Regions from separate parts of the Mesorhizobium sp. P2_C4 genome, predicted to be linked through region 1. Evidence: predicted binding sites of a transcription regulator. Region 1 holds the regulator's gene; each other region holds the start of a gene.

Region 1 (7,211 bases):
AGGACTATGTGCGGGCCGTCATGAGGGAAGATGCCGGTGCGCTGGTGGCGACGCCGTTCGGCATCCAGGATTCCTCGATGCTGCGAATGCTGGCGGACGCCAACGGGCTGATCGTGCGCGAACCGTTCGCCCCCGCCGCGGCTATGGGCGCCGCCTGCAGCGTGCTGATGCTGCGCTGAACGTTCTCTACTCGCCGATCAGGGTCCTGGTCAGTGGATGGTCGGGATCGGTCAAACCGTCGATGACGTCGAAATGATGCCGGTCCGGCTCGACCACCGAGTTGGTCGTGGCGCCGAGGCCTGTCCAGATGTTGGCCAGCAGCGCGCTCTGGCGCAGGAACTCGGCGCGCTCGCCGCCGCCGACCCAACAGGTCACGCGGGCCTTGTCCATCGGGCGCAGCAGCGCCGGGCTTTCCGTCAGCGCCTCGGCCTCATCGATTGCCAGCGTCTCGTTCATGCCGGTGCGCATGATCGGCCGCAGATCGTGCACGCCCGAGATCGACACGACATGGCGGATGCGCCGCGCGACATCGGCCGCCAGAGGCGTGGTTGTCGTCGCCATGCGGCTGGCCAGATGTCCACCGGCGGAATGCCCGGTCAACATCAGCGGCCCGTCGACCATCGCCGCCGCTTTGCCAATCGCCACCCCGATTTCCCTGACGATGCCGGCGATGCGTATATCAGGACAGAGCGTGTAGGATGGCATCGCCACGGCATAGCCATGACCAACAGCGCCAGCGGCAAGATGCGACCAGGTGCTCTTGTCGGACTCCATCCAGTAGCCGCCATGGATGAACACAACGAGCCCCTTGGCCTTGGCGGCCGGCAAGAAAAGATCGAGCCGGTTGCGTGGGTAAGCGCCATAGACAATGTCGAGCTGTGCCCTGCCCTTGGCCGACAGAGCATCGCGAACAGCCTGGGCTGGCTCATCCCACGCCGCCGGCCATCGATCGCTGCAGGCGATGTTGACGCCGTTGGCATAGGCGTTGTCCCAGTCGGCAATGTGATGTTCGAGCACCCGGCGCCCTCCCGCTGGCGATGTGGCTTTTGCAGCGTAGCAATGAGCATGGCGGGCGGTACCGTCAATGCTTCGAGGCGAAAACCTTTAGGCTTGAAACAATTTTCGCCAGATGCGATGTTGTCACCTGTCCAGGCAACGCATGCCATGGTCACAAAGCAGGTGGGGACAGAGCCGCGAAATGCTTGGACCGACAGCCCATACCGACACCTTCACGCGCGACAATCTTCCGCCGCAGGACCAATGGCCTGACTTCCTGCTCGACGGCTTTGCCTATCCCGATTTTCTCAATGCCGGGGTCGAACTGACCGACAGGCTGGTCGAAAAAGGCTTTGGCGACCATACGGCGCTGATCGGCAATGGCCGCCGCCGCACCTACAAGGAACTGTCCGACTGGACGAACCGGCTGGCGCATGCGCTGGTCGAGAATTTCGGCGTCAGACCTGGCAACCGCGTGTTGATCCGCTCGGCCAACAATCCGGCAATGGTCGCCTGCTGGTTGGCCGCCACCAAGGCGGGCGCGGTCGTCGTCAACACCATGCCGATGCTGCGCGCCGGCGAACTGGCCAAGATCGTCGACAAGGCGGAAATCACGCTGGCGCTGTGCGATGTCAGGCTGATGGACGAGATGGCGGCTTGCGCCAACGACAGCCAGTTCCTCAAACAGGTCGTGGGCTTCGACGGCACCGCCAATCATGACGCCGAACTCGATCGCGCGGCGCTCGACAAGCCGGTCGTTTTTTCGGCGGTGAAAACCGGCCGCGACGACGTCGCCCTGCTCGGCTTCACTTCCGGCACCACCGGCATGCCGAAGGCGACGATGCATTTTCACCGCGACCTGCTGATCATCGCCGACGCCTATGCGCGCGAAATCCTCCAGGTGACGCCGGACGACATCTTTGTCGGCTCACCACCGCTCGCCTTCACCTTCGGTCTCGGTGGTCTTGCCATCTTCCCACTGCGCTTCGGTGCCGCGGCGACCTTGCTGGAACAGGCGACGCCGCCCAACATGGTCAACATTATCGAGACCTACAGGGCGACCATCTCGTTCACCGCGCCGACCGCCTATCGGGCGATGCTGAAGGCGATGGACGAAGGCGCCGACCTGTCATCGCTGCGCGTTGCCGTTTCGGCCGGCGAAACATTGCCGGCGCCGGTCTTCGAGGAATGGACGAAAAAGACTGGCAAGCCGATCCTCGACGGCATCGGCGCCACCGAAATGCTGCACATTTTTATCTCCAACCGTTTTGATGACATGAAGCCGGCGTCGACCGGCAAACCGGTGGGCGGCTACGAAGCGCGCATCGTCGACGACCAGATGCGCGAGGTGCCGCGCGGCACGACGGGCAGGCTCGCGGTGCGCGGCCCAACAGGCTGCCGCTACATGGCCGATGTCAGGCAGAAGGAGTATGTCCGCGACGGCTGGAACCTCACCGGCGACACTTTTCTGCAGGACGAAGACGGCTTCTTCCACTTTGCCGCCCGCTCTGACGACATGATCGTCAGCGCCGGCTACAACATTGCCGGGCCGGAGGTCGAGGCGGCGCTGCTTTCGCATGCCGACGTCGCCGAATGCGCGGTGATCGGCGCCGAGGACAGCGAACGCGGCCAGATCGTCGAAGCCCATATCGTGCTGGTGCAAGGCGTCGCGGCAAACCAGGAAACCGTCAAACGCCTGCAGGACCACGTCAAGGCGACAATCGCTCCCTACAAATACCCGCGGTCGGTCAAGTTCGTCGACGCGCTGCCCAAGACGCAGACCGGCAAGATCCAGCGTTTTCGGCTGCGCGCGCCGAAAACCGTTTGACGAGACCGGCGCTTCCGATCAAGTGACGGCTGTCTTGACGGCGAAGCGCGCATCCTTCCAGGCGCCGCTGCGCAAGATGTCTTCGAGCACTTCGACCGCGTGCCAGACATCGGCGTAGCCGACATAGAGCGGCGTGAAGCCGAAGCGCATGGTCGACGGCGCGCGGAAATCGCCGATCACACCACACTCGATCAGCGCCCGCATGATCTGGTAGCCATGTTCGTGCATGAATGAAATCTGGCTGCCGCGTTTGGCGCCGTCGCGGGTGCTTTCGAGCGTCAGCCCGTAAGCGCCGCACTTGGCCTCGACGAGTTCGATGAACAGGTCGGCCAGCGCGATGCTCTTGCTTCGCACTGCCGTCATGTCGACATCGTTCCAGATGTCGAGCGCGCCCTTCAGCGTGCGCATCGACAGCACCGGCTGCGTGCCGCACAAAAACCGGCGGATGCCGATGCCCGCGGCATAACCGGGCTCGAAGGCGAAGGGGCGGGCATGGCCCCACCAGCCGGTGAGCGGCTGCTGGATGTCGGCAAGATGGCGCTCGGCCGCATAGATGAAGGCAGGGGCGCCCGGGCCGCCATTCAGATATTTGTAGGTACAGCCGACAGCGAAGTCGGCGTTTGCCTTGTCGAGCTCGACCGGCATCGCGCCGGCGGTGTGGCAAAGATCCCAGACGATCAGCGCCCCGGCGTCCTGGGCCTTGCGCGTTAGCGCCGCCATGTCGCGCAGCTCGCCGGACTTGTAGTTGACGTGGTTGACCAGAACCACGGCGGTGCGTTCGTCGATCAGCTCTTCGATATCAGGCGCGTCGAAACCCGAGAGGCGTAGCTGAGTGTTTTTTCTTGTCGAGAGCACGCCTTCAGCCATGTAGAGGTCGGTCGGAAAACTGTCGCCCTCGGCGACGATGACCGGCCGCTCCGGCCGCATCGCCATCGCGGCATGCAAAAGCTTGTAGATGTTGACCGAGGTCGTGTCGCAGACCACCGTCTGGCCGGCCGAGGCGCCGATCAGGCGCCCGAGCTGGTCGCCGAGTTCGAGCGGCATATCGAACCAGCCGGCCGTGTTCCAGGCGCGGATCAGGTCGTTCGCCCATTCCTCGGTCGCTGCCTTGCGCAATTCATCGAAAGCGGCATGCGAGGCAGCCCCCAGAGAATTGCCGTCGAGATAGATCACCCCTTGCGGCAGCACAAAGCGGTCGCGCATGGCGCGCAACGGATCCGCGGCATCCATCGCCTCGATGGCCACGAGATCGGGAATTCCTGTCATGGTCTGTCTGCTCCCCCAAGATTCGACGCAACGCTGGAACGACGGCATCCATCGGTCACGAGCGCTTTTCCACCACCTGGCATCGCGCGGCAAGGTTCCACCGATGACAAGCTGTCCGACCAGACGTGGAAAACCAGGAGCCAAGCCAACCCAAGGTTGGCGTTTTGACTTCGTTTCGTTCACGGTTCACTAACCAAACCGCCCCGTCGATATGGCTTCAGTTCCGTGTCCTCTTTGCCGGCTGACGGCCGATTCCAATGCCGCCTTGTTGTAACCCAGAGGCGGCAAACGAAAGCAGAATCAAGGCGATGAGGCGCGATCCGGTGAAAGCGGGGCTGCGCCGCTGGCGCAGCGGTATCATTTCCAGAGCCCTAACACATTCATTAAACTTTAAACGGTTGCGGAACACAACTGGAACAGATAGTGTTTGTTCTGGGTTTGTTTTTCCGATTCTGGTTCGAAATCCCTGGGGGCCCGCCATGCTGACGCGCAAGCAACATGAACTTCTGATGTTCATCCATGAGCGGCTGAAGGAGAGCGGCATTCCGCCCTCATTCGACGAGATGAAGGAAGCGCTCGACCTCGCATCCAAATCCGGCATCCACCGGCTGATCACGGCGCTGGAAGAACGCGGCTTCATTCGTCGGCTACCCAATCGCGCTCGCGCCCTGGAAGTGCTGCGCTTGCCGGACTCGATCGCGCCCGGTCTCAATGCGGCCCGTAAATTTTCGCCGAGCGTTATCCAGGGCAGTCTTGGCCAGGGCGGCGGCCTCGGGCGGCAAATCAAGCCAGGACCGTCCCGTATGCCCTCGGCCGGCAATGACGACGACGTGGTCGCCGCCGTGTCGATCCCGGTGATGGGACGCATCGCCGCCGGTGTGCCGATCGACGCCATCCAGCACCAGACGCATTCGATCTCGGTGCCGCCGGACATGATCATGGGCGGCGAGCACTACGCGCTGGAGGTCAAGGGCGATTCGATGATTGAGGCTGGCATTTTCGACGGCGACACGGTCATCATCCGCAATGCCAATACCGCCAGCCCGGGCGAGATCATCGTGGCGCTGGTCGATGACGAGGAAGCGACACTGAAGCGGTTCCGCCGCAAGGGCGCCTCGATCGCCCTCGAAGCCGCCAACCCGGCCTATGAAACACGCATTTTCGGTCCGGACCGGGTCAAGGTGCAAGGCAAGCTGGTCGGGCTGATACGGCGCTACTGAGCCGGCTCGGCGGCTGATCTGTCGGGCTTCTTGTAGGGCGACATGCCCCTCGCCTCGCGCGAGAACTTTCGTTGGACATGCCAGAGGCGGTATGGCTTGTCGACGGCAAAGTCGATCTCCGGCGGCCTGGTTGCCGATTGCGGGTCGAAGAAGATTGCGGCGCTGCCCAGACGGGCAAGCTGCCGCTTGTTGACGACAAGGACCAGCGGATTGCGGCAAGGGTCGTAGGCGGTCGCGTCGTCGATGATGATCAGGGTCGCAAAGGAACAGGCTTTCCACGCCTCCTTGCGGTCTTCGACATAGGCGACGATGGCGCCGGACGGATGCCGTGCAAGGCACAGCCCGGCCTTGCAATAGAAGGGCGACCCCGGCGGCAGCTCAGCCGGGTCGGCGATGTCGAATTGCTCGCCGCTGTCGTCGAATGTCTCGGGCTCGACGATGGTTTCGGATTTTAGGGCGCGCTTCCAATTGTCGGTCGTGAATTCGTTCGAACGCGCCCGGTTGAGGGCCAGCTCACCGCCGCCGATCGGCAGCGCGACCAGACGGGCGTCTTCCGAGATCAGCACATCGGGCGTGCGTGTGTCGGAAATCGTCAACAGTCCGGCGATCGCGAAAGGAAGTGCAGCCAGCCTGAGCCATGTCGTTGCCATGGTGGCGATGATCAGCGCGATGGTTGTCAACAACACCGACTTGAGCGAAATCAACCCGACCGCATCGACCGGCGAGCGCTCCGAGATCCATGCCGACAAGGCAATCATCGCTGTCAGCCCCTTGCCCATGACATAGAGGAACGGCCCGTCGGCGCCGAACGGCATCGCCAACGCACTAAGAACCGCGAAAGGCATGACAACCAGCGAGACGATCGGCATGATGGCCAGATTGGCAAACAGGCTGAGCGGCGACACACGCTGGAAATGCCAGATGGCGAACAGCGCTGTGGCGCTGCCGGCGATAATCGAGGTCATGGCCAGACCGCCCGTCGCCAACAGGAATTTCCGGCTGAGGAAGGCAAGCGGTGAGCGGCGCGGCGGTGGCGACGTCGCCTTACCCGCGCGGTAGTCGGACCAGCCTGCATAGGCGCCGACCAGGGCCGCGGTGGCGGCAAACGACATCTGGAAACTCGGGCCGACCACTTCGTGCGGCGACACCAGGATGACGGCGATGGCCGAGATCGCCAGATTGCGCATGGTGAGTGCCGCCCTGTCGAACAGCACGGCGATCAGCATCACCGCCAGCATGATGAAGCTGCGCTCGGCCGCGACCACGATGCCGGAAAAGACGAGGTAGGCCGCGATCGAAAACAGTGCCGCCGCCGCGGCATATTTCTTCACCGGCCGGCGCGAGGAAAAATCCGGGAACAGGGCAAAGGCGCCGCGCAGCAGCGCCATGATGGTGCCCGCGACCAGCGCCATGTGCAGACCGGAAATGGAGATGATGTGGTAAATGCCGGTGCGCCGCATCGCCTCGTTGATCTCTTCCGGGATGCCGGCGCGCACGCCGACAATCAATGCCGCGGCAATCTCGCCTTCGGCGCCGCCGATTTGGCCGCGAATGTGGTCTGCAATGCTCTCGCGCGCGTTTTCGATGGAGGAAGACAGGCGCGCGCTCAGCGGCGGTGGGCCTCCGGAGGCTACGATTTTCGGATTGCCGAGAAAGAAGCCGCTGGCGCCGATGCCGGTGAAATAACTGTCAAAGGAGAAATCATAGCTTTCGGGCCGCACAGGACCGGTTGGCGGCAACAGCCGGACATAGCCGGTCGCTATCGTGCCGGCGGTCATCCCGGCGGGAATTTCCCGTGCCGAAAGCCTGACGCGCTCGGGCGCATAGCGCAGCTTTGGCCGGGCGGTGGAGATCACGTCGATGGTCAGCCTGACGCGGCCATTCGACATCTCATCGAGGCC
Region 2 (7,211 bases), on a different contig from region 1:
TTCTCGTCGGCAAGGCCGAGCGGCAGTTCGAGCTGCAGCTCGGTACTTTCCTCCAGATGCGATACCGAGATCGCCAGCAGTGAAATGGTCTTTTCCTGGGGGTAGGCGGCAAGCACGCCGCGTACCAGCTCCTCGGCGATCTCGGCCAGCATCAGCGTTGCCGAAATCGGCTGGTCGAGGGTGACCGAGCGGGTCACGGCGCTGAGGTCGGCAAAGCGGACGCGCACCGTCACCGTGCGGCCGGGCCGCGCTTTGGCTCTGAGCCGGCTGGCGACACGGTCGGCCAGATGCAGCAGCACCGGCACGAAGATTTTTGCCTCGGCCGGCTTGCTGCCGAGCGCCGATTGCGCGCCGGCCGAATGCGCCCGCCGATGCGTCAGCAGTTTTCGCGGGTCGCGGTTCCACGCCAATGCAGCAAGCTTTTCGCCGGCGGCGGGTCCGAGCAGGCGCTCCAGCGCCCCGCTGTGTGTCTTGGCCAGCTTGCCAATGGTCTCGACGCCGATTTCGGCCAGCCGCGCCTTGGTCGCCGGGCCGACGCCCCACATCAGCCCGACCGGCAAATCATGCAGGAAGGCAAGTTCACCGGCGGGATCGACCACCACCAGCCCGTCGGGTTTTGCCACTTGCGAAGCGATCTTCGCCAGATGCTTGGTGCGCGCCACGCCGATCGAGATCGGCAGGCCGAGTTCTTGCCGCACCCGGTGGCGTATCGTGGCGGCGATCTCGGCCGGCGACCCGAACAGATGCGTGCAGCCGGCGACATCGGCAAAGGCCTCGTCGATGGAGATGCGCTCGACCAGCGGCGTAAAATCGTCGAGCACTTTGATGGCGGCGTCGCCGAGCCGCTGATAGTCACCAAAATGACCGCCGACGAAGATCAACTGCGGGCAGAGCTCCCGGGCGCGCCGTCCCGGCATGCCGCCGCGCACGCCAAAAACCCTGGCCTCGTAGGAGGCGGCGAGCACCACGCCGCCGCCGACGGCGATCGGCTTGCCTCTGAGCGAGGGGTCGAGCAGTTGCTCGACCGAGGCATAGAAGGCGTCGAGATCCGCATGGAGAATGGTGGGTTCCATCCCGACCGTTTCCTTGCGGCGCTGCTGCATTAGCCGCGTCTATTTTGAGAGATGTTTTACAGAACAAATACAGAACAAATCGTGTCCTGTGTCAAGCAGAGATGCGCCCTTGACCAGTTTCGAAGACAGCAGCGCCGAGTCGCTCCGCGCAATGCCTTGGAAGACCACCACAAAGCCTGAACGCCGCGTGTGCACCCACGACAAAGTCGCCGCTGGATCGCCCGTTGCGGGAACTTGCCGATCGCAGCCGCGTTGATAGTCGTGATGGGACGCTGTTTGCGGGAGCCTGGCATGGTCCACTTTGAAATGGTCGATCTTGTTTGCGTTATCGCAGCCTGCACGAGCGACCGCTCTGCCGGGCGGCTTGTTTCGATGGCCAAGGCGGTGGAAGAATTGCGGGTGCTGACCGGGGATTTCGTCTCGTCGGATGAAGCGGCGGCGAATGCGCTGTCGGCAGTGGCGCTGGAGTGCGGTTGCGCGGTGCTGTTCGACGAACAGGCCGGGGCCGACATCACGCGGGCGCCCTGGTCGCAGCCAAACTGAGGCCGCTAGGACCATAGTCTGATTGGTATAGGACCTTTGCGTTCCAAAGGGCCCAAACCCCTCCCTTCCATTCGTCTAACCTAGCAATTTCAAAGGGTTATGACGGGTTTTCGATTCATCTCGTTCACCGGTGGCCGCTTCGCTCTCGCATTGAAACCACATTTGTTCAAAGTTTACCCAAGGCATTAGCGATTTCTCATATCCCCCTCTATAGCGGTTGGGGGCGGTGGCGATTCCCGGAGGAGATATCATGACATCCCGAAAGACCCTTTTTGCAGCGCTTGCAGCGTTCGCGCTGCTGGCATCTCCGGCCCTGGCAGGTGCTGGCGGCAACGGTGGTGGCCACGGCAACGGCGGCGGTAACGGTCATGGCGGCGGCAATGGCGGTGGCAACGGCAATGGCGGTGGAAACGGCAATGCCGGCGCCAAATCCGGCAACAGCGGTTCGCACGGCAAGTCGGCGTCGGCCAAGGGGAAGGCCGCCAAGGCCGAAACGGAGGCTGTTGCAAGCGTTGACGAAACCGAGCAGACCGCCTCTGTGCCCAAGGAAAAGAATATCAATGCCAAGCTCGGCCGGTTGCACTCGCTGCAGCGCAACATCAACGCCTATATGAATTCCAAGAGCAAGAAGTTCACTGGCGTGCAGGCCTTCGTAACGCAGTCGGCAGTAGCCAAGAACGCTCAGACCGCGGCAGATGCTGCGGCTGCGGCTGCGGCTGCGGCGGCGACTGAGGCCAATGCCAAGATAGCCGATCTGACCACGCAGCTCGCCGACGCGAATGCGCTTACGCCAGCTACGCCCGAAGACCAGGCGGCCAAGGACGCACTGGTCAAGGACCTGACAGATCAGATCACGGCTCAGGAGAAAGCAATCACCGATGCCGAAGCGGCGGCGCAAACGGCGCAGGATGCAGCCGACGCTGCGGCTGCCGACATCCCGTCGCTCGACACAGCCCTTGCCGACATGGCCAACAAGCCCGTCGACGCCGAGGTGACCGACTGGGCCAACGGTGTGCTTGCCGACAAGATCGACCAGATGGCCGCCAAGCTGGCTCCGGCGACGCCGTAAGGTTCATCGCGGCTGAAACGACCCAGTCGACGATCAAGCCGCCGGGTTCGCCCGGCGGCTTTTTTCTGACGGTATGTTGGAACTGCCGATCTCCCCCGGCAGGCAGAGGGGCGCGCTGTTTCTCCGGCGTCACAACAGGTTCCTGCATGCAAACATTAAGGGGAAAGGCGCTGCTAACCCTCGATACGGCATGGAGTATCCGCATTTGCTGATATAGGCTTCCCGATGTCGGGGTAAACGGCATTGGGAGGACAAGACATGCCTAGGGTTTCAGAACTCTTCTTCAAAACAGCCATCGTTTTTCTCATTCTGGGCATCGCCGCCGGTCTGCAGATGGCGATCTCGGGCGACCACGGCGCCTTTCCGGCGCACGCGCACATCAACCTGTTGGGATGGGTAACCAGCGCCATCTTCGGCGGCTACTATGCGCTCAATCCGGCAAAGGCCGAGCGCAAGCTCGCCATGATCCACTACGGCCTCTACACGCTTGGCATCGTGGTGATGTTGCCGGCCCTGTACCTGATGCTGCAGGGCAATCCGGCGCTTGAGCCGATCGTCGCAGGCGGTTCGCTCATCGTCGCTGCTGCGGTGCTGATCTTCGCCGTCGTGGTCTTCTCGCCCGAGGCGGAGCGCTCGGCCTCGGGAATGCGGCCGGCCTCGCGCTGAGGCTGCTGCCGGCCAAGGCACGACGCCTGGCCGAAACTGTCTGCCCCGCGCTTCCCCCTCGGAGGCGCGGGCCAATCGGTAGCGTCGCCCGCGGTGGCCGCATCCCGATGCATGACGCGCGTTAACCACGCCGCCATGCCGGACCGAACCAACCGGCGTGCTGGCCGTTTATCCCTATGGAAGAGCGCCAACCCAGATTTCGCTGTCACCCGGAGCCGTCCGGTACCTGGACGGTGTGGGATGACGTTGCCGATGCGCCAGCCACCCTGGGAGGCTGCGTCCTTCTCGGCCGCACATGGGAGCGCGCCAAGGTCGCCCGCGATGTGCTGCGGCGGATCTACGACAGTCACCTGGAGGCGCGATCGGTTCGCCGGCCATCGGCCCCGGCAGTGCAGCGTGTCGACGATCTGATCGCCTCGATCCGCGCCCGCTCAGTGGCAGATGCAGATTAGAGCAAATGCGCGGTAGGGCATCCGTCCGCGGCGGTTTTTTCGGCAGCCGCCAGCACCTGGCCGGAGCCCAAGGACAGTGTATTTCTTCGAATAATTGAGTTAATTTGCGACTGTCATTGCAGCCGATGGTTGTCGCGCAAATTATTACTGTATCGGCGCCGGCTGCTGCTGGGCCTCATCTGTATTATTTCGTGACCGCGACGCTGGAACCATCCATCGCAACGCGCGTTCGGGCCTATTCGCGATGTCTTATAGACAGACAGATCTGGGCAGGCGAAGCGGGCGGGGCGGCAAAACAAGAGTGGGTTGGGGCAGGAGCAATATACCATGTCGAAACGAGAAATCGGGACATCCCCTGCATTGGGGATGCGTGTCGCCGATCTGAAAGCCAGGATGCGAAACGCCCGGATCACCGAGCACGAGATGAAAACCTTCCACAAGGTCGCTGCCATCATGGGGGGTAGCGACGGCTCCCTAGGCCTGGATGCGGACGACCTGATCGCCGCATCCTTCGTGACCGAGGCGCTTGGCGAGCCCACGTCGAATTGATAGCTGGTCACCACACTGAAAATACGAGCGCATGATCCGCGAGCTTTGGTTAGCCAGGCACCGTTGGAGCACCCCTGCGTCCATTTGGACACAGGGACGCTCCAACGTGTCGCTGATCCCAGCCCCGTGGGTTGACAATGCGCTTATCGCAACGTGATGTTGTATTGTTGAAAACGAGGGCAGGATGATTGCAATGAAGAAAACCTATGAAAAGCCTGTACTGACCAAGCGCGAAAAGCTGTCGACCGTGATCGCGACAGTTTCAGCACCTATCACCCCCGGCTAAGCGCACGGCGCCTTTTTGGTTCATCCAGCGGTCGCGAATATCCGCGGTCGTATTGACAGTGTGATTGCCGCAACGTGATGTTGCATTGTTGAAAACGAGGGCACGATGATTGCGATGAAGAAAACCTACGAAAAGCCTGTGCTGACCAAGCGCGAAAAGCTGTCGACCGTGATCGCGCAGCAGGTTTCACCTCCCCCTCAATAAGCGCACGGCGTCTTTTTTGGTTCTCTGCGCCAGGGATCATGCCCAAAACCAAATGGTTGTAGCCTGGCGGTCGCGAATATTAGCGGTCGCATCGGCGGTGCGCTTGCTGCAATGTGATGCTGCAAACCTACGAAAGGCCGACGCCGACCAGGCGCGAGAGATTGTCGGCCGTGATTGCGGTAGCGTCACCGCCTGTCAGCCCGCCTTGACCGCTGCCCATTGCTGAGCGGAGGTCGCAAAAGTCGAAGCGCAATATTCGCCGGCAACACGTGCCGATGTTCACCCCACTGACCCAGTCAGTGGGGATTGTTTTGTCGGGGTCCCGGTTTGTAGTCAGCTGTGTCCGACAAAGGCCGGAACCCGCTCGACATCGTCTCTCATCAGGCCGGTCGCCAGGCCGAACTGGCCGACGAACACCAGGCTGTTGAATGCCAGGCCGGCGGCAACGGCCAAAGGCACCTGCCAGACCGGCATGCCGGTATGGCGTGCCTGGGTGGCGATGCGCACACTCACCCGCAAGGATGCTGAGGGCCAACGTCGCAGCGCCTTGAGCACGCGACGGGGACGTGAGGCGGTGGTCAGGGCCGCATATTTGCGGTCGGCGTCGCGGCCGGTGACCAGCGCGCGCCACAGGAAGAACGCCAGGCCGCGCGGTGGATAGTGGCTGGCCAGCGCCTCGACCCTGAGTAGGTCATGGCCCTCCGCCTGCAATTGCCTGGTCAGCAGCGTGCAGGAGACCTTGAAGCCGTTGCTCTGCGGAAACGGATGGTTGGCGAGCCAGCTTCGCCTGAGCGCGCTGTTGTTGGCGTTCAGCGCGCGCTTGGCGGCAAAATGCCGGTCATGGTCGCGAAGCGGAAAGAACCACAGCAGCGCGAAGGTCCGCGAGGCGAAATCGTCATGGCCAAGATAGGTGTAGCCGTTGACCACCATCGTCCGCGCATCCTGGAACGGCTTCAGCAAAGCGGGCAGCCAGCCGGGCTCGGCGACGCAGTCGGAATCGCAAAGAATAATGATCTCGCCCGTTGCCTCGGCAATGCCGCGGTTCTTCAGCTCGTAATAGCGCCCGTCGGGCAAGGCGGCGAAGGCCAGCGTCGCGGCCGTGCCGAGCTCCGGCACTCTGGCGGCAATCTCATCCTGCAAAAGCGGTGTGTCGCCGGCTTCTCCGGAGTGGACGAAGATGACTTGCGGCTTTGCTGGATATCCGAGATCGGATGCAGCTCGTATCTCGCGGGCGAGTGCTGCGAAACCGACGCCGATCTCGTCCCGGTCGATCGCCTTGGCATTCTCCATCTCGACGACGATCGAGTAGCTTTCGCGCACCATGTCCTATTGGCCCCGGCCCTGAAGCCGCAGCCATAGCCGACTGCGGAGAGTTTTGCAGCCTCCGCGTGTAAAATTGTAGCGCTCCATTTGGACTTCGTCGAAAGGACTGCCTCGCCTGGCAGGATGCCGCTTGATGGCGACTTCTTCGGCGCCCTCAAGTCTGGTGGCTGTTGCTGCTTCTGGCGCGCGCATTTCTGGCGGCCCTCGCCTCACGCAGTGTGGTCACCGGGTCAATGCCAGTCCACAGAATGCCGGCGGCCTCGGCAAAGCTCATGAACGCCCGGCGCGCCTGCTCGGCGCTGAGATGACCGGCGCGCGCCGCGTCGCAGGCCTTCAGCGCAGTGGCATGGATCGCACCGCGCCGCGCCGGCGGCCATTCCTTCAGGAAATTCTGCATCTGCGCCAGTGAGGCGATGTCGCGTTTGAAGCCGGCCCCCACTGCGATGGCCACAGGCGCGGGAAACAGCATTTCATCCATGTCGAAAACCTCCCGGAAAGCGTTGCAGCGCCTTCAATGCGCAACAGCGCCATGCGGTTCCCGGACGAATGAGTCCCCGATCAATTAGCCATGTCTGAGGGAACAACAGGCTTCCCCCGACGTTTGCCTCCTACAGAGCTCGCCATCTTGAACCATGAAAGTCCTCGCACAGGCGGGGCGGGCGAAGCTTGCAAACAACAGGAGAGAACGATGAAAAACTTTCTGATTCCTGCCGCTACCGGCCTGGCTCTGCTGGCCGGCATCGGCGTTGCCGCAGCCGACGAAGTTGTCGTCGTTTCGCCCCAACAGCAGACGGTCATTCGCGAATATGTGCACAAGCACCCATTGGCTTCGATCAACCTTCTCGGCGTGGAACTTAATGTCGGCTCCACTTTGCCTGACACGGTCGAGCTGCAGCCGATCGAGGTTCCCGACGTTCAGTACAGATACGCCGTCGTCGGCGACCATACCGTTCTGGTCGACCCCGCCACCCACAGGATCGTCGAAGTCATCGACTGACGCTTGCCTTTCCTGTCGTCCCCGAACGGGGGGCGGCAGGTTGGGCAGC
Region 3 (7,211 bases), on a different contig from region 1:
GGATAGGCTTGGCCCATCTCGCGCACCAGCGCCGGCACCAGCTTCCACATCAGCGGTTCATGGGCACCGAGCAACTGCGCATGGCGCATGGCGCGGCGCATGATGCGGCGCAGCACGTAGCCACGGCCTTCGTTCGATGGCAGCACGCCATCAGCCACCAGGAAGGAGGACGAACGCAGATGATCGGCAATGACGCGGAACGACGCGACCGTCTCCTTGTCGGGACCACGGCCGATGGCGGACGACGCCACATCGATCAGATGGTGGAACAGATCGGTCTCAAAGACGCTTTCAACCCCCTGCAGGATCGACGCCATGCGCTCCAGGCCCATGCCAGTGTCGATAGACGGGCGCGGCAGGTCGATGCGCTCCAGCTTCGTCACCTGCTCATACTGCATGAACACCAGGTTCCAGAATTCGAGGAAGCGGTCGCCATCCTCTTCCGGGCTGCCGGGAGGGCCGCCCCAGATGTGCTCGCCACGGTCGATGAAGATCTCCGAGCACGGCCCGCACGGCCCGGTGTCACCCATCGCCCAGAAATTGTCCGAGGTCGCGATGCGAATGATGCGGTCGTCGGAGAAGCCGGCGATCTTCTTCCAGAAGCCGGCCGCTTCGTCGTCCGTGTGATAGACGGTGACCAGCAGCTTGTCCTTGTCCAGCCCGAATTCCTTGGTGATCAGGTTCCAGGCAAGCTCGATGGCGCGCTCCTTGAAATAGTCGCCAAAGGAGAAATTGCCGAGCATCTCGAAGAAGGTCAGGTGGCGCGCGGTGTAGCCGACATTGTCGAGGTCGTTGTGCTTGCCGCCGGCGCGAACGCTCTTCTGGGCGGTCGAGGCGCGCGAATAGGGCCGCTTCTCAAGACCGGTGAAGACGTTCTTGAACTGCACCATGCCGGCATTGGTGAACATCAGCGTCGGATCGTTGCGCGGCACCAGCGGGCTCGACGCGACGACCTCGTGACCCTCCTTGCGGAAGTAGTCGAGAAATGTCGACCGGATCTCGTTCACGCCACTCATGAATGCTGCCTTTTCTAGGAGAGCCGCCGGTCAGCCCGGCGGAAAATAGACTTTCGCCCTTGGAAGACGGACTTGGCCTTTTAGCGGTCACACCGCAGCCTGTCCAGAAACACGGGATGGTACAAATCACGGGCTTTGCGGGCCAGTCGAACCCAGCCCTGCGGCGCCGCCAAAACACAAAACCGCCGGCTCAAGGCCGGCGGTTTGAAACCCATCGATACGCAAACTCAATCGGGATACGCGAACTCAAGAAAAACCCGGGCGGGGATTGCCCGCATCCTACATGGCGCCGGATTCTTCCTCGAAGCCGTCGTCTTCGCCACGCTCAGGACCGCCATTTTCGAGGAACTTCTCGGCGATCAGTCCGGCATTCTGCCGCAGCGCCAGCTCGATCTCGCGCGCCGTGTCGGGATTGTCGCGCAGGAACAGTTTTGCATTTTCGCGGCCCTGGCCGAGACGCTGCGAATTGTAGGAGAACCAGGCGCCCGACTTTTCGACCACGCCGGCCTTGACGCCGAGATCGACCAGCTCGCCGGTCTTCGACACGCCTTCGCCATACATGATGTCGAATTCGACCACCTTGAAGGGCGGCGCCAGCTTGTTCTTGACCACCTTGACGCGGGTCTGGTTGCCGACGACCTCGTCGCGGTCCTTGACCGAACCGATGCGGCGGATGTCGAGGCGCACCGAAGCATAGAATTTCAGCGCGTTGCCGCCGGTCGTAGTCTCGGGCGAACCGAACATGACGCCGATCTTCATGCGGATCTGGTTGATGAAGATGACCATGGTGTTGGAGCGCGAGATCGAAGCGGTCAGCTTGCGCAGCGCCTGGCTCATCAGGCGGGCCTGCAGGCCCGGCAGCGAATCGCCCATCTCACCCTCGATTTCAGCGCGCGGCGTCAGCGCCGCCACCGAATCGACCACCAGCACGTCGATGGCGCCGGAGCGCACCAGCGTGTCGCAAATCTCCAGCGCCTGCTCGCCGGTGTCCGGCTGTGAGATCAGCAGATTTTCGAGATCGACGCCCAGCTTGCGGGCATAGACCGGATCGAGCGCGTGCTCGGCATCGACGAAGGCGCAGATGCCGCCCTTCTTCTGGGCTTCGGCCACCGTGTGCAGGGCCAGCGTCGTCTTGCCCGAGCTTTCCGGCCCGTAAATCTCGACGATGCGGCCGCGCGGCAGGCCACCGACGCCAAGCGCGATGTCGAGGCCAAGCGAACCCGTGGGCACAGTCTCGATCTCGACGACCTGCTCATTGGCGCCAAGTCGCATGATCGAGCCCTTGCCGAAGGCGCGCTCGATTTGCGACAGCGCCGCATCCAGAGCCTTTGATTTGTCCACCGCTTTGTCCTCTACAAGCCGCAAAGAATTCTGAGCCATGATACATCACCCCTTGGTCGTCAATGAAGGCCGGACAATCCGTGATCCCTGCCCCAGTTTGTACCTTTTTTGTTCTTGTTTGGCAAGGGGTATCAAATATCTGAAAAACAAACGATATCTGGATTTGTTCTATTTTTGTCTCAGGGTTCCGTTTCCAGATGCATCCTGCATTGGGCCAGGCGGTCCGGTTGTTCCGATCCGCCGAATCGCTGGCTTGCCTGCGAAGCTCCGTCGCACAGCCTAGCGCTTGTGCGGCTGGAATAACAAAGGTCATATCGCCCGCATGGTGAAATCGGCAAAAATATTGGCCGTGGGCGGCGCCCATATCGACCGGCGCGGCCAGGTTTCCGGCGCTTATGTGCCGGCAGCGTCCAACCCGGGCACGATGCGCGAGGATGTTGGCGGCGGCGTCTTCAACGCGCTGCGCAGCATCGTGCGGCGCGGCGTCTCGGCTTCGCTGCTTTCGGTGCGTGGTGGCGATGCGGCTGCCGATACGGTGTCTTCTGCCATCGCCAAGGCCGGCATTGCCGATCTGTCGGCGGTGTTCCTCGACCGCACGACGCCGAGCTACACCGCGTTGCTCGACCGCGACGGTGAGCTGATCGTCGGCTTTGCCGACATGGCACTGTATGACCTGGCGTTTCCCAAGCAGATCCGCCGCTCCAAGGTGCGCGAGGTGATCGGCTCAGCCGATGCGATCCTGTGTGACGCCAATCTTCCGTCGACGGCACTGGAGCGGCTGGTGGCGCTGGCTGGCAGCAAGCCGCTCTTCGCCATCGCCATCTCGCCAGCCAAGGTTGTGCGGCTGATACCAGTGCTCGGCGCGCTGGCACTGCTGTTCATGAACCGGCGCGAGGCGATAGCGCTGGCCGGGGCAAACACCGATGCCACAGAGCGAGGCCTGGTCGACGGCCTGAGGCGCGTCGGCCTCAAGAACGGCGTGGTGACGGCGGGCGGTGGCCGGGTGCTGGGTTTTGACGAAAGCGGCCTTTTCACAATCGTGCCCCCTGCCCCGAGAAGAATCGCCGACGTCACCGGCGCTGGCGACGCGCTGGCCGGCGCTACGGTCGCCGCCCTGCTGCGCGGCCTGCCCTTGCGTGAAGCGCTGCGCGAAGGTGTGGCGGCGGCGACGCTTGCCATCGAAAGCGCCGACGCAGTGCCGGCCTTCACGGCGGCGAGTTTTGCCGAAGCGCTGGCCCTTGTGCCGGATGCACAGGAAGTGGCATGAGACCGGCGAATTGTTGTTGCGCGCGGTCCATGTGGACGCGCGACACTGCAGATCGGAGACCATCATGACCCCGGAAACCGCCCGCCCCTTCATCGACATCCATCCGCCGGTGGCGCAGGCGCTAGCCACTGGGCGCCCGGTGGTGGCGCTGGAAAGCACCATCATCACCCACGGCATGCCCTACCCCGACAATGGCGCCATGGCGGCCAATGTCGAGAAGATCATTGTCGATGGCGGCGCGGTGCCGGCGACGATCGCCGTGGTTGCCGGCCGCATCAAGATCGGCCTTTCCGACGGCGAACGCGAGTCTCTCGCTATGACCGGTGACGCCATGAAGCTTTCCCGCGCCGACCTGGGCTTCGCCGTCGCCGAAGGCCGCACCGGCGGCACCACGGTCGCCGCCACCATGATCGCGGCGCATATGGTCGGCATCAATGTGTTTGCCACCGGCGGCATCGGCGGCGTGCACAAAGGCGCCGAAAAGAGCTTCGATATCTCCGCCGATCTCGACGAACTGGCACGCACGCCGGTCATCGTCGTCTCGGCCGGCGCCAAGGCGATCCTCGACATCGAAAAGACGCTGGAAGTGCTGGAGACGCGCGGCGTGCCGGTGGTCGGCCATGGCTGCGAGACCATGCCGGCCTTCTGGTCGCGGCATTCGCCGTTCCGTGCGCCGCTGACCTTGCGTGGCGCGGACGAGATCGCGCATTTCTACAAGACTCGGGCTGCGCTCGGCTTGAGCGGCGGCATGCTGATCGCCAATCCTGTGCCGCAGGATGACGAAATTCCGGCCGAAGAGATGGCCGGCTACATCGAGGCGGCGCAGAAGGCCGCCGAGGCGCTGAATGTGACCGGCAAGGCGGTGACGCCGTTCCTGCTGGGGAAAATCCTCGAACTGACTGGCGGTCGGAGTTTGAAGACCAACATTGCGCTGGTCGAAAACAATGCTCGGCTGGCGGCGAAGATTGCGAAGGCGCTTTAGGCGATTACTTCCCCGCCCGCCGTCCCGCCTCGTACGCCCGGCGCGCCCAGACCCTCATCTCGTCGGGATCGTCGAAGGCGCTGTCGGGAATGCTCCAGTAGGGCATCGACACGAGCTTGCCGTGTCGCGAGCCGGTATAGGTCCATTGCTGGCAGCCGGCGGCTTCGAAGTCGGGGGCGCTTTCGGCGTCCGCCTTCAGCTTCAGTTCGCCGCGCAGCACGATGGCGACGATGACGCCGTCGAAATAGATGCCCTTGCCGCCGAACAGTTTTCGGATGCTGACCGGGCCGAGTCCTTCGAAAAGTTCGGCGATGCGTTCATTGTCCATACCGCGATCATGTCATCGCGATTCGGACTTGTCATCGCCGCAACCAAAACCATGCTGACAGGTTGAGAACGAAATTCGTCGGAGTTCTTTCATGCCGCTTCTGCTCAAAGGGTCCTGCCGCTGCAACGCCGTGCGCTTCGAGGTGGAGAGCCACACGCCGGCGCCGTTCATGCTGTGCTACTGCTCGATCTGCCGCAAGCAACAGGGCGGCGGCGGTTTCGCCATCAATCTCGGCGCCGACTACGAGACGCTGAAAATCGAGGGCAAGCGCAGTCTCGGCGTCTACCGGGCCGAGATCGAGGACGACGAGCACCCGCAGCGCGACGTCTCGTCAGGCGAGCGCAATTTCTGCAAGAAATGCGGATCAGCACTTTGGCTCTACGATCCGACCTGGCCTGAGCTGGTGCATCCCTTTGCCTCGGCGGTCGACAGCGACCTGCCCGAGCCACCCGAAAAGGTACACATCATGCTGAAATACAAGGCGACCTGGGTCGAGCCGGCGATCGGCAAGGGTGACAAGATTTTCGACGTCTACCCCGAGGAATCGATTGCCGACTGGCACAAGCGAACCGGGATGTGGGTGAAGTAGGGTGCTTCTCCCCGTTCTACGGGGAGGTGAGGAGTGGTCCGCGCAGCGGACGAAAAGCCAATTGCTTGGCTTTTCGAATGACGAACGCCGGCAGGCAGATGAGGGGCGGCACTAGCTTTGGAGAGGTAGGCGCTGCCCCTCATCCGGCCCTTCGGGCCACCTTGTCCCCGTAAACGGGGCGAAGGGAAGCTCAGGCCGACTCGCGTGCTTCAGCCAAGGCCTTCAGGTCGGCCGGCTTCAGTTCGACGGATTCGCCGCAGCCGCAGGCCGAGCTCTGGTTCGGGTTGTGGAAGGTGAAGCCGGTGCGCAGCGTCGTCTGCTCGAAATCCATCTGCGTGCCGAACAGGAAGAGTGCTGCTTCCGGCGCGACATAGACGTGGGCGCCGTCGCGCTCGATATGGTCGTCCTTGGTGTTGGGCTCGGTCACCAGGTCGACCGTGTATTCCATGCCGGCGCAGCCGCCCTTCTTGATGCCGAGGCGAATGCCATGCGCATTGTCGCGGGTAGCAACGATCTCGCGCACCCGGTCGGCGGCCTTTTCGGTCATCGTGATGACGGCGAAGCGTCCCATTCTTTTCTCTCTCCATTCCGTGCAGGTTCAAGGCCTGCCGAATGATTCCTCACCTAAAATGGTGAACCTTTCTACCCGACGCAAGGGCGCCAGCCTGACCGCCTCAATACCAGCCCACTGCCACCTGCGCTTCTTCCGACATGCGGTCGGGCGACCAGGGCGGGTCGAAGGTCATGTTGACCTCGACGCCGGAAACGCCTTCGACGGCGCCGACGGCATTTTCCACCCAGCCGGGCATCTCGCCGGCGACAGGGCAGCCGGGCGCGGTCAGGGTCATGTCGATCTTGACGGCGCGGTTGTCCTCGATGTCGATCTTGTAGATCAGGCCGAGTTCGTAGATGTCGGCCGGAATTTCCGGGTCGAAGACCGTCTTCAGCGCCGAGACGATGTCGTCGGTCAGCCGCGCCAGTTCATCGGCGGGAATGGTCGAGGCGGAAACCAGCGGGTTGATGGCCGTTTCCGGCGCGGTCTCGGTGGTGTGGCTAGCGTCATCCATGATCGTCACCCGAAGAACTTTCGCGCTTTTTCGAGCGCTTCGGCCAAAGCGTCGACTTCAGCCCTGGTATTATACATGCCGAACGATGCCCTGCATGTGGAGGTTACGCCGAAGCGTTTCAACAGCGGCTGGGCGCAATGGGTGCCGGCACGCACCGCAACACCCTGCCGATCGATCACCATCGACACATCATGGGCGTGAATGCCCTGAAGCTCGAAAGAGATGATGGCGCCTTTGCCCGGCGCGTCGCCAAAGATGCGCAGCGAGTTGATGGCGCGCAGCCGCTCATGCGCATATTCCTTTAAATCGGCCTCGTGGGCTGCGATGCGCTCGCGGCCGATCTTTTCCATATAGTCGAGTGCAGCGCCCAGCCCGATCGCCTGCACGATCGGCGGCGTGCCGGCTTCAAAACGGTGCGGCGGGTCGTTGTAGGTGACGATGTCTTCCGTCACCTCCTCGATCATCTCACCACCACCCATGAAGGGCCGCATGCCTGCGAGACTATCCTTCTTGCCGTAGAGCACGCCGATGCCAGAGGGACCGTAGACCTTGTGGCCGGTGAAGACGAAGAAGTCGCAGTCGAGATCCTGCACGTCGATCGGCATGTGCACGGCGCTCTGG
Region 4 (7,211 bases), on a different contig from region 1:
AGTTCCCACCAGTCGAAGCCGATTTCCCAGACCGCCCAGCACAGCGTCGCAATGACGATCGCCGCGTAGAGCCACAGCGCCATGGATTTGCGCCTGTAGAGCAGCCCGGCTGCGATCAGGAAGGCGATGCCTGTGATGACGTAGTACCAGCTGCCGCCCAGCATCGCCAACCGGATGCCGCCGCCGCCAATCGCCAGTCCGATAACAGCCAGAATGAGGGCGGTAAGGACGGTTGCCATGACGACACTCCTTCGGGCGCAACAGGCGAGCGGCCTAAAACCGCCACCATGAAATGGAAACGTACCCCGCTTCCGATTCTATTTCATCCGCGGCCGCAGTTTTCCGCCCGCCGCTACGCGCTGTCAAATCAGGAGAGGCTAATGCTCTTTGGATGCAGCCCCTACAGCTCGTGCCTGCCCTTGAGCCTGGATTCGCGCCTGCCATTCTTCTGTCCCTCACCGGGCAATGCTATGCTTTGCCGATGAAAGCCGATGCCGCCTCGCTGCTCGAACAGGCCCGCAACGCCTATGGGCGGCGCGCATGGGCGGATGCATTCGAACTTTTGCAGGCGACGGACGAGATCGCGCCGCTAGGCCCGGAAGACCTGGAACGGCTGCTCTGGTCGGCGGGCATGCTGGACCGCGATGAGGACACCTTCGCCGCCGGCGCGCGTCTCTACGACATGTATATCGAAGCCGGCCGTGACGACCTCGCGGCCTACTGGGCGTTCTTCCGTGGCTTCCGTCTTTTCGCGTTGGGCGAGGAAGGCCACGCAACGGCCATGATCCAGCAGGCGCAACGCCTGGCGGATGGCTTCGGCCGCGAGTGTGCGGCGCATGGCTACCTGGTGTTGCTGGCCGCGCAAAAGGAGCTCATGACCGGCAATGATCCGGCATCGGCAGTGCTGGCAGGACAGGCGCTGGCGGTCGGCGAACGCTGTTGCGACGCCGACCTGATCGCCTTCGCCAGATGCTATCTCGGCCGTGCCCTGGTGCGGCAAGGCCGCATCGAGGAAGGCATCGCCTCACTCGACGAAGCCATGCTGCCGGCTGCCGAAGGCAAGCTCTCGCCCATTGTCACCGGCCTCATCTACTGCAACGTCATCGCTGCATGCCGACAGGTCTATGCGCTCGACCGGTCACGCGAATGGACCGACGCGCTATCGGACTGGTGCGGAGCACAGCCGCAGCTGGTTCAGTTCCACGGCATCTGCATGCTGCACCGCGCCGAGATCCTGGAGTTGAACGGCGCCTGGCAGGAATCGATTGCCGAGGCGCGGCGCGCGACGCTGTCGCTGGCGCATGCGATCGGCAATGAGATGGCGGCTGGAGCAGCCTACCAGGAGGCTGAAATCCATCGGCTGCGCGGCGAAGTCACCGCCGCCGAGAAGCTTTACCGTTCCGCCAGCCGGCTCGGCCTCGAACCGCAGCCGGGCATGGCGCTGCTGCGCCTTGCGCAGGGCCATGCCGAGCAGGCGGCGGCAACCATTCGCCGCGTGCTGGCCACGACCAAGGCCCCGCTGAGCCGGGCCCGCCTGCTGCCGGCGCTGGTCGAGATCATGATCGCGGCCGGCGCTATCGAGGAGGCGCGCGAGGCCTGCGGGGAATTGCAGGCGATCTCCAACCGCTTCGCCACCGACATTCTTGCCGCGATGGCCTCGCAGGCGAAAGGCGAAATCGAACTGGTGGAAGACAGCCCGGCGGCAGCGCTCGGACATTTCCGTGCCGCGCTGACAACCTGGCAGCGCGCCGGCGCCCCCTATCTGGAGGCACGTCTGCGCATGCTGGCCGGGCAGGCCTGCCGCAGGCTTGGCGACGAGGACGGCGCCGGGCTTGAATTCGATGCCGCCCGGGCGGTTTTCACCGAACTTGGCGCCGCGCCCGACCTCGCGAGCGTCACGGCGCTGATCGGACCAAGCAATTCGCGTCCGCACGGCCTGACCCGGCGCGAGATCGAGGTGCTTGGCCTTGTCGCCACCGGCAAGACCAACAGGCTGATCGCAACCGAATTGGGCCTCAGCGAAAAGACCGTCGACCGGCATTTGAGCAACATATTCGACAAGCTGGCGGTCAACTCGCGCGCCGGAGCGACCGCTTACGCCTTCCAGAACGGCCTGGTGTGACGCCACGGCATGGGGGGAAATACCCATGCCTTTTCTTTTGTCTCGTGAGGGATCCCCCCGAAGCGCCGCCGTGCCGGTTCGCTATTTTCGCTCCATGACTGACGAAACCGCGTGGAGACGATGATGAACCCGACTTCGATATCTGGCCCGACTTCAATCCGCGCGGCGAAACCGCATAGCCGCCGTGTCGGCATCACCGAGACCAGGGCGCGCGCCGGCGCGCTGCTGGAACAAGGGGTGGCATTCATGACACTGGAGGCCGGCGCGCTGCAGGCAGTCGCAAGCCAGGCGCCGATCGGCGACGACATGCGACCGGTGCCGAGAGAGGAACATGTCGATGTCGTCGTCATCGGCGCTGGCCAGAATGGCCTTTCCGTCGGCTATCACCTCGCCCGCAAAGGCGTGAACTTCGTCATCCTGGAGGCGCGCGAGCGCGTCGGTGACATCTGGCGCTCGCGCTGGGATTCGCTGCGCCTGTTCACACCGGCGCGCTTCGACGGCCTGATCGGCATGCCCTTCCCCGCCGCCCGCTACTCGTTCCCGACCAAGGACGAGATGGCCGACTATCTTGAAACCTATGCAAGAAGGTTTTCCCTGCCGGTGCGCACCGGCGTCAAGGTCGACGAGGTGATCCGCATCGACGGTCACTATGTCGTGACGGCTGGTCGGACCCGGTACATCGCCCGTCACGTCGTGGCCGCGGCCTCGAGCTACCAGAAGCCGAAGATCCCGGATTTCGCCGCCTCGCTCGATCCGTCGATCCGGCAATTCCATTCGGTCGCCTACAAGAATCCCGAGCAGCTCAAGCCGGGCAGCGTGCTGCTGGTCGGCGCCAGCAATTCCGGCGCGGAAATCGCCATCGACATCGCTTCTGCCCACCAGGTCTGGCTGGCCGGACGGCATCCCGGCAACATCCCGGTCGCCTACAATGGCTATCTCGCGATGCGTCTGATCCTGCCTGTCGTCTTCCGCTTTGTCTTCCACCGGCTGCTCACGGTCGACACGCCGATGGGCCGCAAGGCAAAGCCTGGGCAGCTCGCCCATGGCCTGCCGCTGATCCGGGTCAAGCCTCGGGACCTGGATGCCGCCGGCGTGCGCCGGGTCGCCCGGGTCGCCGGGGTCCGCGACGGCAAACCGCTGCTCGACGACGGCCAAACCCTCGACGTCTCGAACGTCATCTGGTGCACCGGTTTCCGGGCAGGACTGGACTGGATCAAGCTGCCGATCTTCGACGACAACGGCCGGGTGAAGCAGTATCGCGGCGCTGTGGAGGGCGAACCCGGCCTCTATGTCTGCGGCCTGCACTTCCAGCACTCGACCTCCTCCACCATGATCCACGGCGCGGCACGCGATGCCGGCTATGTCGCCGACAAGATCAGCGAGCGGATGCGGGCGGCCGCGCGGTAAGGCCGGGCGGGAGGGTTTTGCACAGCTTGCCGGGCGCCGGGGCGACAATATTCGCACGGCGCCTGGGAATCTGGCTTCCAAACCAGAACAAAACGTAGACACTTCTGGCCTTTCGCCGCCGAATCACTACATTCGGGGGCGATGTCCGGCTTTTCGGAAGACATGCCCTTTTTTGACGAACCGAATGCGCGGCCGATGGCCCCGTCGGGCATAGCCGCGCGCGCCATGGCTGCCCGCAGCGGCCACAACAATGCGCCCGATTATCTGAACGGCCTCAACCCCGAGCAGCGGCTGGCGGTGGAAACCACCGAAGGCCCGGTTCTGGTGCTGGCCGGCGCCGGCACCGGCAAGACGCGTGTCTTGACCACCCGCATCGCCCACATCCTCGCCACGGGAAAAGCCTTCCCCTCGCAGATCCTCGCCGTCACCTTCACCAACAAGGCCGCGCGCGAGATGAAGCAGCGCATTGGCCTCCTGGTCGGCGAAGCGGTGGAAGGCATGCCCTGGCTCGGCACCTTCCACTCGATCGGCGTCAAGCTGCTGCGTCGTCACGCCGAACTCGCCGGGCTCAGATCCGATTTCACCATCCTCGACACCGACGATGTCGTGCGCCTGATCAAGCAGCTCATCCAGGCCGAAGGTCTCGACGACAAGCGCTGGCCGGCCAAGCAGTTCGCGCAGATGATCGACGGCTGGAAGAACAAGGGGCTTGGCCCCGCCGATATTCCCGAGGGCGACGCCCGCGCCTTCGCCAACGGCAAGGGCCGCGAACTCTACAAGGCCTATCAGGAGCGGCTGAAGACGCTGAACGCCTGCGACTTCGGCGATCTGCTTTGCCACCCGATCCGCATCTTCCGCGCCAATCCGGATGTGCTGAAGGAGTATCACAAGCGCTTCAAATACATCCTCGTCGACGAATATCAGGACACCAACACGGCGCAATACATGTGGCTGCGGCTGCTGGCGCAGCGGCCAAGCGGGCCACAACCGACAAGTGGTCCACAACCGCCAAGAAGTGGCGCTCCAGGTGGCCGCGTTCCAAATCCTAGCCCGTCCAGGACTCCCGATCGAACTGAGGCGGGCAGCTACAAACCTGCGGCGCCTAAAGATGATCCTTCGGAAGAAGGTAACTACGTCAGGCCAAACACCTCTTACGGCTGGGATGTTCCGGCCGAAGGCCGCAAGCCCGACCGGGCGTCCGAGCCGTTGCGAGGCCCCCGCGGAGGGCCCGTGCCGGCAGGCGCGGAACAGCCCGTGAGCGATAACAGAGTCAACATCTGCTGCGTCGGCGACGACGACCAATCGATCTACGGCTGGCGCGGCGCTGAGGTCGACAACATCCTGCGCTTCGACAAGGATTTTCCCGGCGCCACCATCATCCGGCTGGAGCGGAACTATCGCTCCACCGCGCATATCCTCGGCACCGCCTCGCATCTCATCGCCCACAATGAGGGCCGCTTCGGCAAGACGCTGTTCACCGAAAAGATCGCCGAAGACGACGAGAAGGTGCATGTCCATGCCGCCTGGGATTCCGAGGAGGAGGCGCGTGCCGTCGGCGAGACCATCGAGTCCTACCAGCGTGCCAAGCAAAATCTCAACGACATGGCTATCCTTGTCCGCGCCTCCTTCCAGATGCGCGAGTTCGAAGACCGTTTCGTCACGCTCGGCCTCAACTACCGTGTCATCGGCGGCCCGCGCTTCTACGAGCGCATGGAGATCCGTGACGCCTTGGCTTTCTTCCGCGTCGTCGCGCAAGGCGCCGACGACCTCGCCTTCGAGCGCATCGTCAATGTGCCCAAGCGCGGCCTTGGCGAAGCCACCATCCGCCAGATCCACGACACCGCGCGCGCATTGCGCATCCCGATGCTGGAGGCGGCGACGAAACTCGCCGAAAGCGACGAGCTGAAGCCGAAGCCGCGCGCGGCACTGCGTGAAGTCGCCGCCAATTTCGAGCGCTGGCAGAAGGCGCTGGAAACCACGCCACACACCGAACTCGCCGAGACCATTCTCGAGGAGAGCGGCTACACCGACATGTGGAAGAACGACCGCTCAGTGGAAGCGCCGGGCCGGCTTGAAAACCTGAAAGAACTGATCCGCTCAATGGAGGAGTACGAATCGCTGCGCTCCTTCCTCGAACATGTCGCGCTGGTCATGGACGCCGAGCAGAACGCCGAGCTCGACGCCGTCAACATCATGACGCTGCATTCGGCCAAGGGCCTCGAATTCGAGACCGTTTTTCTCCCCGGCTGGGAGGAAGGCCTGTTTCCGCATCAGCGCGCGCTCGACGAGGGCGGCCGCTCTGGTCTGGAAGAAGAGCGCCGCCTCGCCTATGTCGGCCTGACCCGCGCCAAGAAGAACCTGCACCTCTGGTTCGTCTCCAACCGCCGCATCCACGGGCTCTGGCAATCGACCATTCCGTCACGCTTCCTCGACGAATTGCCGGAAGCCCATGTCGAGGTCGCCGAAAGCGGCAACAGCTACGGCGGCTATGGCAATTCCTATGGCGGCGGTTCCTTTGCCTCCGGTCGCGGCGGCCAAGGGGCAGGAAGACAGAACCCCTATGGCGCCTCGCGCTTCGACAATGTCGGCGCCAACACGGAAAAATCCGGCGCCTTCTCCAACACCTATGCGACGCCGGGCTGGCAGCGCGCGCAAGCCAATCGCACTGAGGCGACCGACCGCAACTGGGGCTCGCGCTCCGGCCACCAGGTCGAGCGCATCGGCTATGGCGAGACGGACTCGGGCTATGGCGCCGGCCGCACCTCGGTCAAAGGCCGCACCATCGACGGCGAGCTGGTCGCCAAATCCGTCGCCGACACACCGTCGGCCTTCAGCGTCGGCGACCGCGTCTTCCACCAGAAATTCGGCAACGGCAACATTGCGGCCATCGAAGGCAACAAGCTGACCATCGACTTCGACAAGGCCGGCCAGAAACGTGTGCTGGACGGGTTTGTCGCGGCGGTGTGAGCGTCCGCTCGTCCCGTTGTCCTACAAGCGACCACTTTGTCATTCTCTGGCGGAGCCCTCCTCGCCTTCGTCATCCACGGGCGAAGCACCTTCGTCATCCACGGGCAAAGCAGGAGCGAAGCTCCGTCGCGGAGACCCGAGGATCCGTGCCGTGACCTCGGCCTTGGAACGCAGCGGAACAGAATTCAGCACCGTGGTGACGCGTTTGAGTCGCGGCATGGATCCTCGGGTCTGCGCTGCGTCGCTACGCTCCTTGCTCCGCCCGTGGATGACGAAGCGACGGGCGTCTGCCCCCAATCGTCAAGGCATGCGGTCCGTCAACGAAATAGCTCTCACCTGTACCTTGCCTGGTTCCACTTATGCCCGAGCAGCGACAGGATGATGATCAGACCGTTGAAGAACTGGACGTAGAAGCCGCTCAAGCCCGCCGCCACGACGCCGGTCTGGATGAACGACACGGTGACCGCGCCGATGGCGCCGCCGACCACGGTGCCGATGCCGCCCCAGGTCGGCGTTCCCCCGACGAACACCGATGCCAGCACCGGCAGCAGATAGCCGTCGCCCGAGGTCGGCCACCAGGTGAAGTTGATCATCACCGAAAATGTTCCCGCGATCGCAGCACCGATGCCGACGAAGACGAAGACTTTCACCCGCACCCGCTTGACGTCGATGCCCATCTGCTGGGCGCTGTCAGGATTGTCACCGACCACTTTCA

The links. Region 1 encodes LexA, which represses DNA repair genes until DNA is damaged. Its sites were predicted from a motif close to TGTTCNNNNTGTGTTCNG; they were not measured.
Region 2: the regulator LexA is predicted to act here: its motif matches at 1,133-1,150, upstream of dinB (DNA polymerase IV).
Region 3: the regulator LexA is predicted to act here: its motif matches at 2,456-2,473, upstream of recA (recombinase RecA).
Region 4: the regulator LexA is predicted to act here: its motif matches at 3,613-3,630, upstream of AC1DX6_RS07465 (ATP-dependent helicase).

The regions. Positions count from the first base shown of each region.
Region 1 is NZ_JBFUDT010000003.1:751,989-759,199, forward strand. It holds gene AC1DX6_RS16255 (molybdopterin molybdotransferase MoeA) at 1-179, shown strand, start outside; gene AC1DX6_RS16260 (alpha/beta hydrolase) at 187-1,017, opposite strand; gene AC1DX6_RS16265 (benzoate-CoA ligase family protein) at 1,199-2,824, shown strand; gene kynU (kynureninase) at 2,843-4,090, opposite strand; gene lexA (transcriptional repressor LexA) at 4,570-5,310, shown strand; gene AC1DX6_RS16280 (ComEC/Rec2 family competence protein) at 5,304-7,211, opposite strand, start outside.
Region 2 is NZ_JBFUDT010000005.1:15,296-22,506, forward strand. It holds gene dinB (DNA polymerase IV) at 1-1,073, opposite strand, end outside; gene AC1DX6_RS20195 (hypothetical protein) at 1,365-1,616, shown strand; gene AC1DX6_RS20200 (hypothetical protein) at 1,867-2,685, shown strand; gene AC1DX6_RS20205 (hypothetical protein) at 2,944-3,351, shown strand; gene AC1DX6_RS20210 (hypothetical protein) at 3,585-3,803, shown strand; gene AC1DX6_RS20215 (hypothetical protein) at 4,131-4,352, shown strand; gene AC1DX6_RS20220 (putative RiPP precursor) at 4,546-4,638, shown strand; gene AC1DX6_RS20225 (putative RiPP precursor) at 4,744-4,842, shown strand; gene AC1DX6_RS20230 (glycosyltransferase) at 5,176-6,165, opposite strand; gene AC1DX6_RS20235 (DUF982 domain-containing protein) at 6,320-6,643, opposite strand; gene AC1DX6_RS20240 (DUF1236 domain-containing protein) at 6,854-7,162, shown strand.
Region 3 is NZ_JBFUDT010000006.1:151,074-158,284, reverse strand. It holds gene alaS (alanine--tRNA ligase) at 1-1,016, opposite strand, end outside; gene recA (recombinase RecA) at 1,296-2,396, opposite strand; gene AC1DX6_RS22660 (carbohydrate kinase family protein) at 2,680-3,624, shown strand; gene AC1DX6_RS22655 (pseudouridine-5'-phosphate glycosidase) at 3,689-4,606, shown strand; gene AC1DX6_RS22650 (TfoX/Sxy family protein) at 4,611-4,934, opposite strand; gene AC1DX6_RS22645 (GFA family protein) at 5,026-5,523, shown strand; gene sufA (Fe-S cluster assembly scaffold SufA) at 5,714-6,094, opposite strand; gene AC1DX6_RS22635 (SUF system Fe-S cluster assembly protein) at 6,198-6,590, opposite strand; gene AC1DX6_RS22630 (cysteine desulfurase) at 6,596-7,211, opposite strand, start outside.
Region 4 is NZ_JBFUDT010000002.1:208,202-215,412, forward strand. It holds gene AC1DX6_RS07450 (glucose/quinate/shikimate family membrane-bound PQQ-dependent dehydrogenase) at 1-239, opposite strand, end outside; gene AC1DX6_RS07455 (LuxR C-terminal-related transcriptional regulator) at 482-2,122, shown strand; gene AC1DX6_RS07460 (flavin-containing monooxygenase) at 2,246-3,529, shown strand; gene AC1DX6_RS07465 (ATP-dependent helicase) at 3,671-6,496, shown strand; gene AC1DX6_RS07470 (ABC transporter permease) at 6,829-7,211, opposite strand, start outside.